One region of the Amycolatopsis sp. VS8301801F10 genome, then DNA from elsewhere that is predicted to be linked to it. Evidence: riboswitches for the same ligand, from Rfam matches in the RefSeq annotation. Region 1 holds a riboswitch; the other holds the start of a gene.
What was found. Region 1 has a riboswitch for thiamine pyrophosphate ahead of thiO (glycine oxidase ThiO). Riboswitches for the same ligand answer to the same signal wherever they lie in the genome.
Positions count from the first base shown of each region.

Region 2: it holds a riboswitch for thiamine pyrophosphate, as region 1 does, so the genes downstream of both, F9C11_RS13360 (thiamine ABC transporter substrate binding subunit) here and thiO (glycine oxidase ThiO) in region 1, are expected to answer to the same signal.

Region 1 covers NZ_CP176065.1:2,177,554-2,185,573, forward strand. The annotation lists gene F9C11_RS10535 (threonine/serine dehydratase) at 1-549, opposite strand, end outside; gene F9C11_RS10540 (hypothetical protein) at 705-1,496, shown strand; gene thiE (thiamine phosphate synthase) at 1,728-2,393, opposite strand; TPP riboswitch at 2,424-2,530, shown strand; gene thiO (glycine oxidase ThiO) at 2,527-3,612, shown strand; gene thiS (sulfur carrier protein ThiS) at 3,612-3,812, shown strand; gene F9C11_RS10560 (thiazole synthase) at 3,815-4,567, shown strand; gene F9C11_RS10565 (NAD(P)-dependent alcohol dehydrogenase) at 4,569-5,510, opposite strand; gene F9C11_RS10570 (TetR/AcrR family transcriptional regulator) at 5,568-6,191, shown strand; gene F9C11_RS10575 (MarR family winged helix-turn-helix transcriptional regulator) at 6,335-6,766, shown strand; gene thiD (bifunctional hydroxymethylpyrimidine kinase/phosphomethylpyrimidine kinase) at 6,763-7,596, opposite strand; gene F9C11_RS10585 (hypothetical protein) at 7,694-7,897, opposite strand; gene thiD (bifunctional hydroxymethylpyrimidine kinase/phosphomethylpyrimidine kinase) at 7,894-8,020, opposite strand, start outside.
Region 2 covers NZ_CP176065.1:2,757,826-2,765,845, reverse strand. The annotation lists gene F9C11_RS13380 (ABC transporter ATP-binding protein) at 1-257, shown strand, start outside; gene F9C11_RS13375 (ABC transporter permease) at 254-1,132, shown strand; gene F9C11_RS13370 (ABC transporter ATP-binding protein) at 1,142-2,146, opposite strand; gene F9C11_RS13365 (ABC transporter permease) at 2,146-3,783, opposite strand; gene F9C11_RS13360 (thiamine ABC transporter substrate binding subunit) at 3,759-4,826, opposite strand; TPP riboswitch at 4,858-4,970, opposite strand; gene F9C11_RS13355 (4a-hydroxytetrahydrobiopterin dehydratase) at 4,995-5,285, shown strand; gene F9C11_RS13350 (hypothetical protein) at 5,669-6,343, opposite strand; gene F9C11_RS13345 (GlxA family transcriptional regulator) at 6,443-7,420, opposite strand; gene F9C11_RS13340 (cysteine hydrolase family protein) at 7,527-8,020, shown strand, end outside.

The sequences.
Region 1 (8,020 bases):
GGTGCCGACCCCGGAGGCGAAGCCGCCGCCGCTGACCGGGACCAGCACGGTTTCGACGTCCGGCAGGTCCTCGGCGATCTCCAGCCCGACGGTGCCCTGCCCGGCGATGATGTCCGGGTGGTCGAACGGCGGGATCAGCGTGAGGCCGCGTTCCTCGGCGAGGGCGAGCGCCGCCGATTCCCGTTCCGCGATCGGCACCTCGCGGACCTCCGCGCCCCAGCGGAGGGTGGCTTCGACCTTCAGCCGCGGCGTCACGTCCGGCACCACGATCACCGCCGGAATCCCGAATTCGCGGGCGGCGTACGCGACTGCTTGCGCGTGGTTGCCGCTCGAATACGCGACCACTCCGCGTTCCCGTTCGGCGTCGGTGAGTGCGGCGATCGCGTTGTACGCGCCGCGGATCTTGAACGCGCCGATCGGTTGCAGGCTCTCGGGTTTCACCCAGAATTCGCCGGGAACCCAGAGCTGACGCAGCAGCGGGGTGCGCACCGCGGTGCCCTTCACCCGTCCGGCCGCGGTTTCGATGTCGGAGATCGTCACGAGGTGCATGAGGCGAGTATGTCAGGAAAGTGTGAGCTTTAGTCTATCCATTGTGGACAGTCAACGTGGCGTCCCTCACCTCGGGGCAACGAAGGGAGCACCTCACGCGACTTAACCGTTGAAGAAACAGAGACCAACGGCTGGGAAACGATCAGATCGGAATCATGAGCGAGGAGCAGAAGGAAGCCAAGGAGGACAAGAAGAACCTCCGGATGACCTCGGTGCTCGCCGCGGCGCTCGCGGCGGTCACCGCCGCGTTGCTGGGTTCGACGCTGGGGGTCGCGGGCACCGTCATCGGCGCCGGGGTGGCCAGTGTGGTCAGCACCGTCGGAGGCGAGTTGTACCTGCGTTCTCTGCAACGCACTCGTGATGCTGCTCGGAAGGCTCTCGAGACGGCGGCTCGGCGCAGCCGCAGCGGGCTGTCCCCGGTGCGGGTGCCGGTCGACGCGGTGCGGGAGTCGGCGCCAGGGGACGCGGCGACCGTGCACGTGCCCGCTGATCTGGCGAACATGCCGACGGTTCGGCTGCGGGCTACGGAGCCGGAGCCTGCCGAGGGGCTCGGGGAGAAGCTTCGGAAGATGCGGTGGCCGTTGATCATCGGGTCGTCCGGAGTCGCGTTCGTGGTGGCGTTGGTTGTCTTGCTGGGGCTGGACTGGACTACCCAGGGGAGCGTGTCCACCGGGTTGATTCCTCGGCAGCCGGATACCAGTCAGCAGCGGGAGGATCGGCCGGATCATTCGCCCAGTACTGAGCCGCAGGTTCCTTCTGGGGGTCCGTCTCGGTCGGGGAGTGCGACGTCTTCGCCTGCTACTACGCCTAGTGCTCCGCCGTCTTCTCGGGCGACGCAGCAGACGCAGCCGCCGTCTTCGTCTTCGAAGCCGACTACTTCTTCGCAGGCGCCTAGCGGTAGTCAGACGCCTACTGCGCCTGGGGTGCCTTCTAACGCGAATGAGTAGGCGGCTCGTCGCCCTGGGGGGCGACATTGCCGGTGATTGGTTGCGTGGGGCACCCCGAAGCCCAATTGTGCTGACGGGCGGTGGGTGCTTGTCAAGGCGGGAAAGATGCCTTGACAAGCACCCACCGCCCGCAGGGAGGCTTCGTATCGGGGTGCGGGGGAGGGGCTGGGTGCCTCGCTGTTTGGGTGCAGCGGTGCGGTTTTAGGGCTGGGTGCGGCGGCTGCGGTGTGTTTACGGGAGTTGGGCTCGTAGTGCTTGTGCGGCTGCTTTCGGGTCTTCTGCTTCGGTGATTGCTCGGACTACGACGATGCGGGTGGCGCCTGCTGCCAGTACTTCGGGCAGGCGGGGTTCGTCGATGCCGCCGATGGCGAACCACGGGCGGTTTGTGCCGCTTGCTGCGGTTGCGCGGACCAGGTCAAGGCCTGGGGCGGATCGTCCTGGTTTGGTGGGGGTGGGCCAGCACGGGCCGGTGCAGAAGTAGTCCACTCCTGGTTCCGTTGCGGCTGCGGTGGCTTGCTCCTCCGAATGGGTGGAGCGGCCGATCACTACCTCGTCGCCCAGGACTCGGCGGGCCAGGGGCACCGGGATGTCGTCTTGGCCCAGGTGCAGGACGTCGGCGCCGACTGCCAGCGCTACATCCGCTCGGTCGTTCACCGAGAGCAGCGCTCCGTGGCGGGCGCAGGCTTCTGCCAGGATCTCCAGCGCCGCGATTTCCTGCTTGGCCTCCAGCGGTGCGCCTCCGGTCTTGTCCCGCAGTTGCACGATGTCGACGCCACCGGCCAGCGCGGCGTCGGCGAACTCAGCTAGGTCTCCTCGGGAGGAGCGGGCGTCGGTGCACAGGTACAGCCGGGCGGCGGCTAGCCGGGTGCGAATTTGGTCTCCGGTCAAGGCAGGCATGGCGGTGACGTTACCCGCGCGCTACGGTGTGGGGGTCCGCACGGGAGCCCGAGGCAACGGGCTGAGAGGGAGCTGCCGCTCCGACCGTGGAACCTGATCCGGGTCATGCCGGCGCAGGGAGCGTGATTCCACTGTGAACACCAGCACCACAACCGTCACTGTCGTCGGCGGCGGCGTCATCGGGCTGTCCGCGGCTTGGCGCGCGGCCGCTCGCGGATGGCGCGTCACGGTCGTCGACCCGGAACCCGTGCGCGGCGGCGCGTCCTGGCTCGCCGGCGGGATGCTCGCGCCGGTCACCGAGGCGTGGCCGGGCGAGGAAGCCGTGCTCAGCCTGGGGGAAGCGGCGCTGCGGCGCTGGCCCGGCTTCGCGAGCGACCTCGCCGCCGAAGGCACCGATCCCGGGCTCGCCGAGCACGGCACGATCGTCGTCGGGTTCGACAGCGCCGACGCCGGGCACCTCGACATCCTCGCTGGCTATCTGCGTTCGCTCGGCCGCGACGTCGAGACGCTCACCGGACGCGAGGCGAAGCGGCTCGCGCCGGGGCTCGGCGCGGTGCGCAGCGGCTTGCACGTGCCGGGCGATTTAGCCGTGGACAACCGGAAACTGCTCACTGCGTTGAGCGAAGCGGCTACGAAGCGTGGGGTCGAGTTCCGGCGCGAGCGGTTGCAGAGCCTCTCCGAAGTGTCCGGTCCGGTGATCCTCGCCGCCGGCGCGTGGACCGGACAGCTGCATCCGTTGCTGGAGCACGCCGTACGCCCGCTGAAGGGCGAGATTCTGCGGCTGCGTCCGCGTCGCGGGTGTCTGCCGCCTCCGCCGTACACGGTGCGCGCGATGGTCGAAGGACGGCCGATCTATCTGGTACCGCGAAAAGACGGCGAACTGGTCCTTGGCGCGACGCAGTACGAAGCCGGTTTCGACCAGGCTGTCACCGCGCGCGGCGTACGCGAGTTGCTGGAAGGCGCGGAGCGGATCCTGCCCGGCATCACGGAGTACGAGCTGGTGGAGGTCGCCGCCGGACTGCGGGCCGCGAGCCGGGACGCTTTGCCGTACCTCGGCGAAGTGAGCGAAGGCGTGTACGCGGCGACAGGACACCACCGCAACGGTTTGCTGATGGCGCCCGCGACTGCGGACGCCGTGGTCGCGTGGCTGGCCGGCGAAGCCCCGCCGCCGGAGGTCGCCGCGGCGACGCCCGCCCGTCTGGAAAAGGAGCGAGTCTGATGGAGATCAAGGTCAACGGCGAATGGCGGGAATTCCCCGACGACAGCACCGTTTCCGCGGTCCTCGACGCGCTGGGCGCGGAACGCCGGGGCGTGGCCGTCGCGGTCAACGGCGAGGTCGTTCGGCGTGGCGAATGGGAAGAAGCGGTCGTGCCGAAGGGCGCGCAGCTCGAAGTGCTGACCGCGGTTCAAGGAGGTTGAGCATGGACGACCTGATCATCGGCGAGCACAAGCTGTCGTCGCGGCTGATCATCGGCACCGGTGGCGCGGCGAATCTCGAAGTGCTGGAACGAGCGCTCGTCGCGTCGGGCACCCAGCTCACCACCGTGGCGATGCGCCGCGCCGACGCCGAGGGCGGTTCGGGCGTGCTGGAGTTGTTGCGGCGCTTGGACATCGAGCTGCTGCCCAACACCGCGGGCTGCCGGACCGCGGCCGAGGCCGTGCTCACCGCCCAGCTGGCCCGCGAGGCGCTGGAAACGAACCTGGTCAAACTCGAGGTGCACGCCGACGACCGCACCCTGCTGCCCGACCCGCTGGAGACCCTCGAAGCAGCCGAACGCCTGGTGGCGGACGGGTTCACGGTGTTCGTGTACACCAACGACGACCCGGTGCTCGCCCTCCGCCTGGAGGAGGCGGGCTGCGCCGCGGTGATGCCGCTCGGCGCCCCGATCGGCACTGGGCTGGGCATCCGGAACCCGCACAACATCGAGCTGATCGTCTCGCGCGCGTCGGTGCCGATCGTGCTGGACGCGGGGATCGGCACGGCCTCGGACGCGACGCTGGCGATGGAACTCGGCTGCTCGGCGGTGCTGCTGTCGACCGCGGTCACCCGCGCAGCGGATCCGGAGCGGATGGCGCTGGCGATGCGAAGCGCGGTGGAGGCCGGGTACCTGGCACGGGGTGCGGGGCGGGTGCCGCAGCGGTTCTGGGCGCAGGCGTCGAGCCCGCCTCGGTGAGCTACGCCTCGACGACGATTTTGCCGCGCACACCGCCGTTTTCCAGCGCGCGGTGTGCTTCGGCGATATCGGCGAACGGAAACACCCGATCCACCAGCGGCCGCACCAACCCCGCGTCGACCCACCGGCTCAGGTCAGCGAGCAGATCCGCCTTCGGGTTCCCGCTGAACGCCCGCACCCAGCGGGCAGGGCGCAGCGAGTTCGCCGCCAGGTAGCCGAGCGTGCGGGCCGGATGGGCGAGGTCGAACGCGATCGCGACCATCCGCCCGCGCGGGGTCAGCAGCCGCCGGAACGCGCCTAGGTCCCGGCCGACGGTGTCGAGGATGACGTCGAACTTCCCCAGGTCCCCCGGATCGCGGTAGTCGAGCGCGACGTCCGCGCCGAGTTCCCTTGCCAGCTCCAGGTTTTTGGCGCTCGCCAGCCCGGTCACGTGCGCGCCCATCGCTTTGCCGAGCTGGGTGGCCACGAAGCCGACCCCGCCGGTCGCGCCGCGGATCAGCAGGCGTTCGCCGGGTTTGAGCCTGGCCTTGTCGCGCAGCGCGGTGATCGCGGTGGTACCCGCCAGCAGCGACGCCGCCTGCGCGGGATCGAGCCCGGCAGGCACGTGGTCCAGCCGATCCGCGGCCATCGCGTAGTACTCGGCGGCGGTGCCCATCCGCCGCCCGACGCCCCAGACGAGATCGCCGGCGGCGAACCGGCTCGTTCCGGGCGCGGCGACCTCGCCGACCAGGTCCAGGCCGACCCGCTTGGGAAAACGCTTGCCGCTGAACGGAAGCAGCTTCCCGGACCGCATGGCGAGTTCGCCGCCGTTGACCGACAGCGCGCGCACCCGGACCAGGACTTCGCCGGGGCCGGGCACCGGTGCCGGGACCTTCACCTCGTGCAGGACTTCCGGCGGTCCGTAACGGTCGTAGACGATGGCGTTCATCGAAGTGGAAGGCATGTTCCACTTCTAGCACGGAAAGTGGAAAGGGTCTTCCGATTCGCCTAAAGTGAGAGAGTGCCGGAAAAATCGACTCGGTTGCGCACCGACGCCGCCCACAATCGCGCGCAGATCCTCGAGGTCGCCGAACGCACCTTCGAGACCGAGGGCCTGGACGTGTCGATGAGCGAGCTGGCGCGCCGTGCCGGTCTCGGCGTGGCCACCGTGTACCGGCATTTCCCGACCAAAGCCGACCTGATCGCCGAAGCCTTCGCCGAGCCGATGGCCGAATGCGCGAGCATGCTCGACGAGGCGCTCGCCGACCCCGATCCGTGGCGCGGCTTTTGCCGGGTGATCGAGGAAGTGTGCGCGATGCAGGCGCGCAACCACGGTTTCTCCGCCGCGATCGTGACCGCGCTGCCGGATCAGGCCGCCTTCGGACAGCTGCGGGACCGGGCGTTGCGGGCGTTCGCCGAGCTGATCCGCCGGGCGCAGGAAGCCGGTGCGCTGCGCGCCGACTTCGCGGTTTCCGACCTGTCGCTGATCTTGCTGGCGAACGGCGGCCTGCGGGCGGGCGCGGGAGCCGCGGCACCGGCGGCGTCGCGTCGGCTCGCCGGCTTTCTGCTGCAGTCGTTCCGGGCCGAGGCGGCCGCGCCGCTGCCGCCGCCCGCGGAGCTTCCGCTCGACGTTTCAGTGCTCTGAATGGGCGGCCAAGCTGCACAAATCGGCGGGTTATGGTGATTTCTCCCGCGCTTGACACGGATTGAGCACGGGCACGCCGTATGGTTGACGGCACCCTTTCCGGCGCACCCAGCGGCGGGCACCAGCGTCAGAAGGAGCCGATCGTGACTCTTTCCTCGGTCCAGGACGTAACGGGCCGGTTGTATCTCGCGGTGGGGCGGCTTTCCCGCTCGCTGCGCCAGGCCGGCGCGCCCGGACCTGGACACGGGTCCATCTCCGCGCTGGCCACGCTCGTCCACTTCGGCGAGCTGCGCCTCGGCGACCTCGCCGCGAAGGAAGGCGTCGCGGCGGCCACTATGTCGCGCATCGTGGCCACGCTGGTGGAGGCCGGTTACGTCACCCGCGAATCCGACCCGGTCGACCGGCGCGCCTGGCTGGCCCGCGCCACCGAGGAAGGCGAACGCCTCGTCTCCGGCGTCCGGTCCACCCGGGTGCAGGAACTGAACCGCCGCCTCGACCGGCTCACGCCCGAGGCCCGGGAGTCGATCATCGCCGCGCTGCCCGCGCTGGAAGCCCTGATCTCCGACGAGGGCTAGCGCTCCTCGGGGGCGAGCCGCCAGAACGCGGAGACGGGGCCGACTTTCGCGCCCATCGGGTAGGAGTGTTCGACGGCCTGGGAGACGAACCATTTGCCGTAGCGCGCCGCCTCGACCACGGACATCCCCTTGGCCAGCCCCGCGGTCAGCGCGGACGCCATCGTGTCGCCAGCCCCGTGGGTGTGCGGCGTCTGCCAGCGCGGGCCAGGCAGTTCCACGAACGTCGAACCGTCGAAAAGCAGGTCGACGCATTCCGGGTCGGACTGCAGGTGGCCGCTCTTCACGAGCACGTACTTCGGGCCCAGCTGGTGCAGCACGACGGCCGCGGTGTGCATGCCTTCGCGGTCGGTCACGGTCATGCCGGTGAGCAGCCGCACCTCGTCCAGGTTCGGGGTGAGCACGGTGGCGCGCGGCAGGAGTTGGTCGCGCAGCGCGGCGAGGCCGTTGTCGTCGAACAGCGACTGGCCGGTCATCGCCGCGGCCACCGGGTCGACCACGAACGGGATAGCGCCGTCGCGTCCGATTCCGGCCTTGTCGCAGGCCGCCGCGACGGCGTGGATGATCTCCGCGGACGCGAGCATGCCGGTCTTCGCCGCGCCGACGCCCATGTCCTCCGCGACCGCCTGGATCTGCCCGGCGACGATGTGCGGCGGCAGGTCGGCGCGGTCGTGCACGCCGAGCGTGTTCTGGACGGTGACCGCGGTGACCGCGACCAGGCCGTGCACCCCGCAGGTGAGGAAGGTCCGCAGGTCCGCCTGCAGTCCGGCGGCCCCGCCGGAATCCGATCCGGCGATGGTGAGCGCGGACGGCGGGCTCGGGTTCTCAGTCATGGGCGCGTTCCGGCTTCTGGTCTGGTCCTGGCGGCTGTCGTTCCTGCACAGTCCACCACGATGGCACACCCGGTGTTCGCGCTGGTCCCTCGCGCGGCTAAAACCGCGGCGGCGGCTTCAGCACCGACATCCGGTATTGGTACACCGCTTGCGCTTCGGCGATCCCCGGCCGCGGCGTGACGCCCGACTTGCGGATCGTTTTGACCGCCGAAGCGGTGCGGTGCTCGGCGACCAGGCCGTCGACCTCATGCTGCACCTCAAGCGGCAGTCGCGCCCACAACGCTTCCGGTGACTCGCTCATCCAGCCAGTGTCGCATCGGCGAGCCGCCAGAAGGGGGAAACCGGGCCGACTCCGGCACCGAGCGGATACGCCTCCTGGACGCAGCGTTCGATGAACCGTTTCGCCTCCGCGACCGCGGTGGGC
Region 2 (8,020 bases), 580 kb from region 1:
TGCTGGTGCGTACGCCGGACGCCGAGCAGGCGGTGGAAACGTTGCGGGAGAACCGGATCGGGGCGCGGCTGACCCCGGACGGCGTCCGCGTCGACCTCACCGCGACGCCCGCGCCGCGCGTGCTGCAGGTGCTCGTGCAAGCGGGGGTCGAGGTGCACGAGGCGACCCGGGCACGGACCGGGCTGGAGGACCTGTTCGCGCGGCTGACCGAAGGGGAATCGGCGGCCGGCGAAGAAACCGAGGGGGAAGCGTCATGACTGCGGCTGCGGTAGCGGTGCCGGTGAGCCGGACCGGGCACGACACGGTGCCGTTGTTCCGCCTGGTCGCCGCGGAGCTGCGCTGGATCTTCCGCAGGCCGCGCACGCTCGCGGTGCTGGGGCTGCTCGCGCTGGTGCCGATCGTGGTCGGGATCGGCCTGACCCTCGTCGGGCAGAACTCCGGGGGCGACGCGCCGGACGACAGCGGCGCCGCGCTGCTGGTGTCGGCGGTGAACAACGCGTTCGTGCTGCCGATCGCCGCCATGGTCATGACCCTCACGCTGCTGCTGCCGCTCGCGTCGGCGATGGCGGGCGCGGACGCGATCGCCGGCGAGGCCGCGCACGGCACGCTGCGCGGCTGGCTCATCGCACCGGTCAGCCGGGGCCGGCTGCTGACGGTCAAGGCGTTCGGCGTCGCGACGGTGTCGGTGGTCGCGGTGCTCGCCATGTCGGTGACCGGCGTGGCCACCGGATTGATCATCAACGGCACGGATTCGCTGTTCACGCTGTCGGGCACCACGCTGTCGCTCGGCGAGGCACTGCTGCGGATCCTGCTCGTCGGCGGCTGGATCGTGCTGCAGCTGTGGGCGGTCGGCGCGATCGCGCTGGCGGTGTCGAGCTGGACCGAGCACCCGATGCTCGTGGTCGCCTCGGTGCTCGCGACGAACATCGTCTTCACCATCCTCGGCTTCCTCAGCTCGCTGAAGTGGCTGCACCCGTTCCTGCTCACGCGGAACTGGACCCTGGCCCCGGCGTCGGTGCTGCAGGATCCGATGTCGCTGTCGATGATCGGCGAAGGCGCGGTCCGCGCGGCCTGCTACATCGTGGTCGGGCTGTCGCTGGCCTACGCGCGCCTCGTCACCCGGGACGGCTGACCTGGGGGTTCAGCCCACCACGGCGATCCCGTCCGGATCCGGCCGCAGCCGGACGGGATCGCCCGCCCGCACGTCCGCCCCGGCCGGGGCGACCGCGTCCACAGTGGACTCTCCGCACCGGACGACCAGCCGCAGATGCTCCCGCCGGTGCACCGCCGCGGTCACCTCGCCCAGCACCCCGTCGTCGGCCGCTTTCAGGCCGTGCGGGCGGAATCCCAGGCGAACCGGACCGTCGTCCACTGCCAGCTCGACGGCACCCAGCCCAGTCCGCACCACGCCGCCGGCCGCGGTGCCGTCCAGGAACGTGGTGACGCCGAGGAAGCGCGCCACGTCGTCGTCCACCGGCTTGTTCCACACCGACCGGACCGCGCCCTCCTGCCGGATTTCCCCGGCGTCGAGCACCGCGACGCGATCGGCGAGCGTGAAGGCTTCCTCTTGGTCGTGCGTCACCAGCAGCGCGGTGATTTTGCTGCGCCGCAACAGGTCCGCCAGGTCGATCGCCAGCTGCTCGCGCAGTCCAGCGTCCAAACCGGACAGTGGCTCGTCCAGCAGCAGCAACCGCGGTTCGGGAGCCAGCGCGCGAGCCAACGCGACGCGCTGCGCCTGTCCGCCGGACAGCTCGGTCACGCGTCGCCGCTCGTAGCCTTCCAGCCCGACCAGCTTCAGCAGTTCCTTGACGCGCGCCGCGTGCCGTTCGCGAGGCACCCCGTGCATCCGCAGGCCGAACGCGATGTTCGCGGCGACATCGCGGTGCGGAAAGAGCTGTCCGTCCTGGAAGACCAACCCGAATTCGCGCTTGTGCACCGGCACCGCGGCGAGATCGGCGCCGTCCCACGACACCGACCCGGACGACACCGGCTCCAGTCCGGTGATCGCGCGCAGCAGTGTCGACTTGCCCGACCCGGACGGGCCCAGCAACGCGAGCACCTCGCCGTCGGCGATGTCCAGCTTCGCGTCGCGGACCGCGGCGAACGCTCCATAGTGGACAGTCAGGTCCCGTACCGTCAGCGCCATCAGAACTCCCCGACCGTGCTGGCGCCGCGGACCGAGCCGAACCGGTCGATCAGCGCCACCGCCACCACAGTCACCACCATGAGCAGGGCGCACGAGGCGTACGCCATCTGGTTGTTCAGCTCGCCCGGCCGGCTGATCAGCGTCGCGACGGCCACCGGGAGCGTCGGCGCGTCCGGCCGGGCGAGGAAGCTGGTCGCGCCGAACTCGCCGAGCGCGACGACGTAGCCGAAGCCCGCCGCGGCCACCACGGACCGCGCGACCAGCGGGAAGTCGATCTCCCGCCACACCCGCGCCGGGCTCGCGCCGAGCGTCGCGGCGGCCTGGCGCAACCGGATGTCGACCGCGCGCAGCACCGGCAAGATCATCCGCACCACCAGCGGCATGATCACGAGCGCTTGGGCGAAGGGCACGAGCAGCGGCGACGTGCGCAGGTCGCCGGGCAGCGCGTCGAGCGTCACGAGGTAACCGAAGCCGACGGTCACCGCGGAGACGCCCAACGGCAGCATCAACGCGACGTCCATGGTCTCGCCCATCCCGCGCGCGAGCCCGCCCGGCGAACGGCGAAGCGCGACCAGCACGACGCTCGCGACCAGGCCGACGGCCATCGCCAGCAACGTCGCATCCGTGGCCGCGGCGAGGGAATTCTGCGCCGCGATCCAGCCGGACACCTGCAGCGCGTCGTTCTGCCCGACGGTATTCAGCGCCCGATACCCAGCGAGACTCCACCCGTCCGAACTGGACACCGATTCGACGAGCAGCGACACAATCGGCGTCAGCAGCAGACCAAGCACCACCACGGCGGCACCGACCGTCCACCACTCCCCGCCCCGCGGCCGACGCGCGGTGACCTGCGCGGACCGCAACTTCACCGCGTTCTCCCGCTTCCGGCGCGCCATCGCCCCGAGAACCAGCGCGGCGACGACGGCGGCGAACTGGATCAACGACAACGCGGCCGCACCGGAGAGGTCCAGCAGGTCGACCGTCCGGAGGTAAATCTCGGTCTCCAGCGTCCGGTAGCTGCCGCCGCCGAGGATCAGCACTACGCCGAAACTGGTGGCGCAGAACAGAAACACCACCGCGGCGGCGGACGCGACAGCCGGGCCGAGCGCGGGCAGCGTCACCGAGCGGAACGCCCGCCACGGCGATGCTCCGAGCGCCCGCGCGGCCTCGGTCGCTCGCGGATCGAGGTGCGCCCACAGCCCGGCGACCGTGCGCGCGACGACCGCGACGTTGAAGAACGCGTTGGCCAGCACGAGGGGCAGCACGCCGCCGTCCGGCCAGAGCGCCCGGAACGCCAGTCCGACGACGACCGTCGGCAGCACGAACGGGACCAGCACGATCGTCCGCGCCAAGCCGACGCCCGGCAGCCGGACCCGCGCCAGGAGGTACGCCACCGGCAGCCCGGCGAGCACCGCGACGACGGTCGACGCGGCCGCGCTGGCGAGCGTGAACCCGGCGAGCCGCCACGTCCGCGGGTCGCCGAGCACGGTGTCGACGCCGCCCGCGGAGAACCCCCGGCCGACGATCGCGACGACCGGCCAGGCGAAGAACACCACCAGGAACGCGACCGGCAGCAGGCCGAGCAGCGTGAGCCCGATGGTGCGCGCGGGGATCACGCGCCCATGAGCGAGCGCCATTCCCCGATCCACTTCTCCCGGCCGGCCTGCACCTTGTCCGCGGGCATGGTGGCCGGAGCCTGCGGCAGCGGAGCCGCGGTGGCCCAGCCGGCGGGCAGTTCGACGCCCTGGCGCGCCGGGTAGACGTACATGTTCGCCGCGACCGTCGTCTGGAACTGCTGCGACAACAGGAAGTCGACGACCTTCTGCGCCTGCGGGACCTGCTTGCCGTTGGTGAGCACGCCCGCGTACTCGACCTGGCGGAAGCAGGTGTCGAGCAGCGCCTTGGTGCGCGGCTTGCCGTCCTCGCCGACCTCCGCGGCCGGCGACGAGGCGTAGGACACGACGATCGGCCGCGGGCCCTTGCCCGACGAGCCGGAGAAGTCCTTGGTGTAGGCCTCCTCCCAGCCGCTGACGGTCTTGAGGCCGTTGTCCTTCAGCTTCTGCCAGTAGCCCTTCCAGCCGTCCTCGCCGTACTTCGCGACCGTGCCGAGCAGGAAGGCCAGCCCCGGCGACGCGGTGGCCGGGCTCTCCGCGACGGTCAGGTCCTTGTACTTGGGGTCGGCGAGGTCGTCGTAGCTCTTCGGCTCCGGGAGGCCCTTGCTCGCGAAGTAGGCCGGGTCGATGTTCACGCAGACGTCGCCGAGGTCGACCGCCGCCAGCCGGTGCTGCGGGTCGACGGAGTAACGCTGCGGGCCGCGGTCGGCCTCCGGGCTCGTGTAGGGCTGGAAAACGCCCTCGCTGAGCGCGCGCGAGGCGAAGGTGTTGTCGACCCCGTACGCGACGTCGCCGATCGGGTTGCCCTTGGTGAGCACGAGCTTGTTGGTGAGCGCGCCGGCGTCGCCGGATTTGAGGATCTTGAGCTTGATCCCGGACTGGCGCTGGAAGGCGTCGAGCACGTCCTGCGGCGCGGCGAACGAATCGTGCGTGACCAGCGTGACGGTCGGCGTCTTCTGGTCCGAGCTCGCGGACGACCCGCCGGAGTCGCCGCCGGACAGCGAGCAAGCGCTGGCGAGCATCGAAACCCCGGCAAGGCCTGCCACCGTGCGGACGGTCCGCGACATCATTCTTCCCCTCCTGCACTGCGCCGGATGAGGGAGAGCGATACGGCCTCCCTACGCCGGCATGATCCGGATCCAGGTGCGAACGGTCGCGGGCTGTCGGACCCGCCTCTCAGCCCGGCGTACCGGACTCCCGTGGCAATGCCGCAGCGTAGCCGACACCATGGAGCGATGACGCAACTATTGAACGACTCGGCAGTGGAGCAGGCCCTCGGCACCGTCCCGGAGTGGCAGCGCGACGCGGCGACCATCGTGCGCACCGCCGAACTCCCGTCCTTCCCGGCGGCGATCGAGGTGGTGGACCGGGTGGCCGAACTCGCCGAGGAAGCCGGCCACCACCCCGACATCGACATCCGCTGGCGCACCCTCACGTTCCGCCTCAGCACCCACTCCCTCGGCGGGCTGACCGAAGCCGATTTCGCGCTGGCCCGCCGGATCGACGAGCTGCTGGCGGCCCGCTGACCAGGTGTGATGTCGGCAACCCTGGCACCATGAGCGGCCCCTTCGCGCGTCTTCCGGACAGACGACGAGAAGGAGGTCAGCATGGTTCAGGCAGTCGTGGTGGGAATGGGTTCGTTCGCCCTGATGGTGGCCGCCGCGGGCGGCGTGCTGTGGCACACCGCGCGCACTCGACGTGACCTTGATCACAGGCGGTAACAGTGAGCTAGATCAAGGCGCTATCCCAGCGGAATCGTCGGCACTCGCCCCGCTAGGACCCGCCATGAACAGCACATCCACCCAGCTCACCGCCGCGCAGCGCACGTGGGTCGCGGTGTTCTCGACCGCCGTCGTGCTCCTGTCGATGGTGGTGCTCGGCCTGCTCGGCTGAGCGCTGCCCGCGTGAGTCAGGTCACCGGGCCCGCGGGCGGCAAAGCCGGGACCCGCTGATGCCGCTGAGCGTGCTCGACCCAGCCCGGCGGCAGCCACTGCCCGGTGACGAGCTGCGGATGCCGCGGGTGCATGGCGTTCGCCCACGTCACGAAGAGCAGTTCGGCCCATTCCGACTGGATCAGCCAGGAGACTGGGCCGTTTTTGCTGTCCCCCGTCACGTGCGCGACCGCCGGGGCGACCATTGTCGCGCCGGTGATCGAGTTCCAGCTCCACGCGAGCACGCGCGGCGTATAGAGGTGGAAGCCGTGCGGGCTCAGGTAGATGCCGCCCTGCTCGATCGGCACCCAGCGCGGCACCGCGGCCGCGGCCGCCGCCTGCCGTGCCCGCGACCGGGCGATCGCCCCGCCCACCAGCGACCCGGCCACGAGCCCGGCGCCGACCGCCCCCGTTCCGAACACGAACGGCGTCGACACGCTCCAGCTTCCGTCCCCGAGCGCCCGGTAGTCCGAAACCACGACTGATCCGGCAGCCCAGAACCGTTCGCCAGCCACGTTCCGGCCGGGAAACGGCGCGAGCACTTCCTCGACCTGGCTGAGGTCGGCGTCGCCCGCCAGGTGGCAGGTGTAACTCAGCACGTCGTCGCGATAGGTCCAGGGCGGCGCTGTCGGGGACGGCTGTTTTTTGGCCATTCGAACCCCCTCGCTGAATGCGGGGATGATCGTAGCGAAGGTCCAGTCGGCTATTCAGCCGGGGAATTGGTGTGCCGCAAGGAATATTCCGCTGGCGGCCTAGGCGATCCGGAACCGCTCGCGGTATTCACTCGGCGTCGTCTTCAACGTCCTCCGAAAAGACCGGTTAAGCGTCGAAACAGTGCCGAATCCGCAGTTCCTGGCAATTCTCGACAGAGTTTCCTCAGTCGTCTCCAGCCGATGCCTCGCCGCCTCGACCCGCGCGTGCTCGACGTAGGCGGCGGGCGTCATCCCCAGCTCCGCCTTGAACACCCGGGTGAGCTGCCGGTCCGTCACGTGCGCTTGCGCGGCGAGGTCGGACACCGTCAGCGGATCCGCCAGATGAGCCGCGATGTACTGCCGCAACTCGTCGACCCGCCGAGTCGCGGACGCGGGTTCCAGCGACACGCTGAACTGGCTCTGCCCGCCCGGCCGGCGCAAGAACATCACCAGCTGCCGAGCCACCCGCGAGGCCAGCTCCGGCCCGAAATCGTCGGCGACCAGGGCCAGCGCGAGGTCGAGGCACGCGCTCAGCCCGGCGCCCGTCCACACGGAACCGTCACGGATGAAGATCGGGTCCGCGTCGACGGTCACCTCCGGATGCTCGGCGGCGAGCTGCCGGGCGGTCGACCAGTGCGTCGTGGCGCGTTTGCCGTCGAGCAGTCCAGCCGCCGCGAGGATGTGCGCACCGACGCAGACTGAGGTCACGCGGCGCGTCCGCGCAGCCAGCCGACGGACCTCCTCGACCACCGCCGCGTCGCACCGCGCGACGATCTCCCCGTTCTCTCCCGTCGTAACCGCACCCGGCACGATCAGCGTGTCGATCGCCTTCCCGGACAGCTCCGCGAACGTCACGTCCGGCAAGACCCGCACGCCAGCCGAGGTGGTGACCGGCTCAAGCGTCTCGGCCGCGAGCACCACCCGGTAGCCGGTCGGCCGGTCCATTTCCCGCTGCAGCAAGGAAAACACCTCGGCGGGCCCGGTCACGTCGAGCAGGTCGATCCGGTCGAACAGGACGACGACCAGCAGCCTCTCCATCCGCACCCCCCTCATGTCGGTTTTTGCGCTTTGCATGTCATTGCCGACATCCCGGTGCCGAGTCTAGCGTCGATCGTGCGGAACGAAAACGAGAGGAAACCCCACCATGGCAAGGAAAACGCTGCGGGAGCTGAACGGCCTCGACCAGACCCCGGCAACGCTGGCCGACGCGACGCTGATCCTGGTCGACTACCAGAACACCTACACCCGCGGCGTCATGGAACTGGAAAGCTGGCGCCCGGCCCTGACCGCGGCCCGGCAGTTGCTCGCCAAGGCCCGCGCCGCAGGAGCGACCGTGATCCACGTCGTCAACGACGGCGGCGAAGGCACGCCGTACGACATTCGCGCCGAGATCGGCAGCATCCACCCGGACGTCGCCCCGCTCGAGGGCGAACCGGTTGTCGTCAAGGGCGCACCGAATGCCTTCGTGAACACCGACCTGGGAGCCCGGGTCGACGCGGCCGGGCACAAGAACGTGGTGATCGCCGGGTTCATGACGAACATGTGCGTCACGTTCACCACGGAGGGCGCGTTCCTGCGCGGCAACCAGCCCACCGTCGTCGCAGACGCCTGCGCCACGCGGCCGTTGCCGGGTCCGGC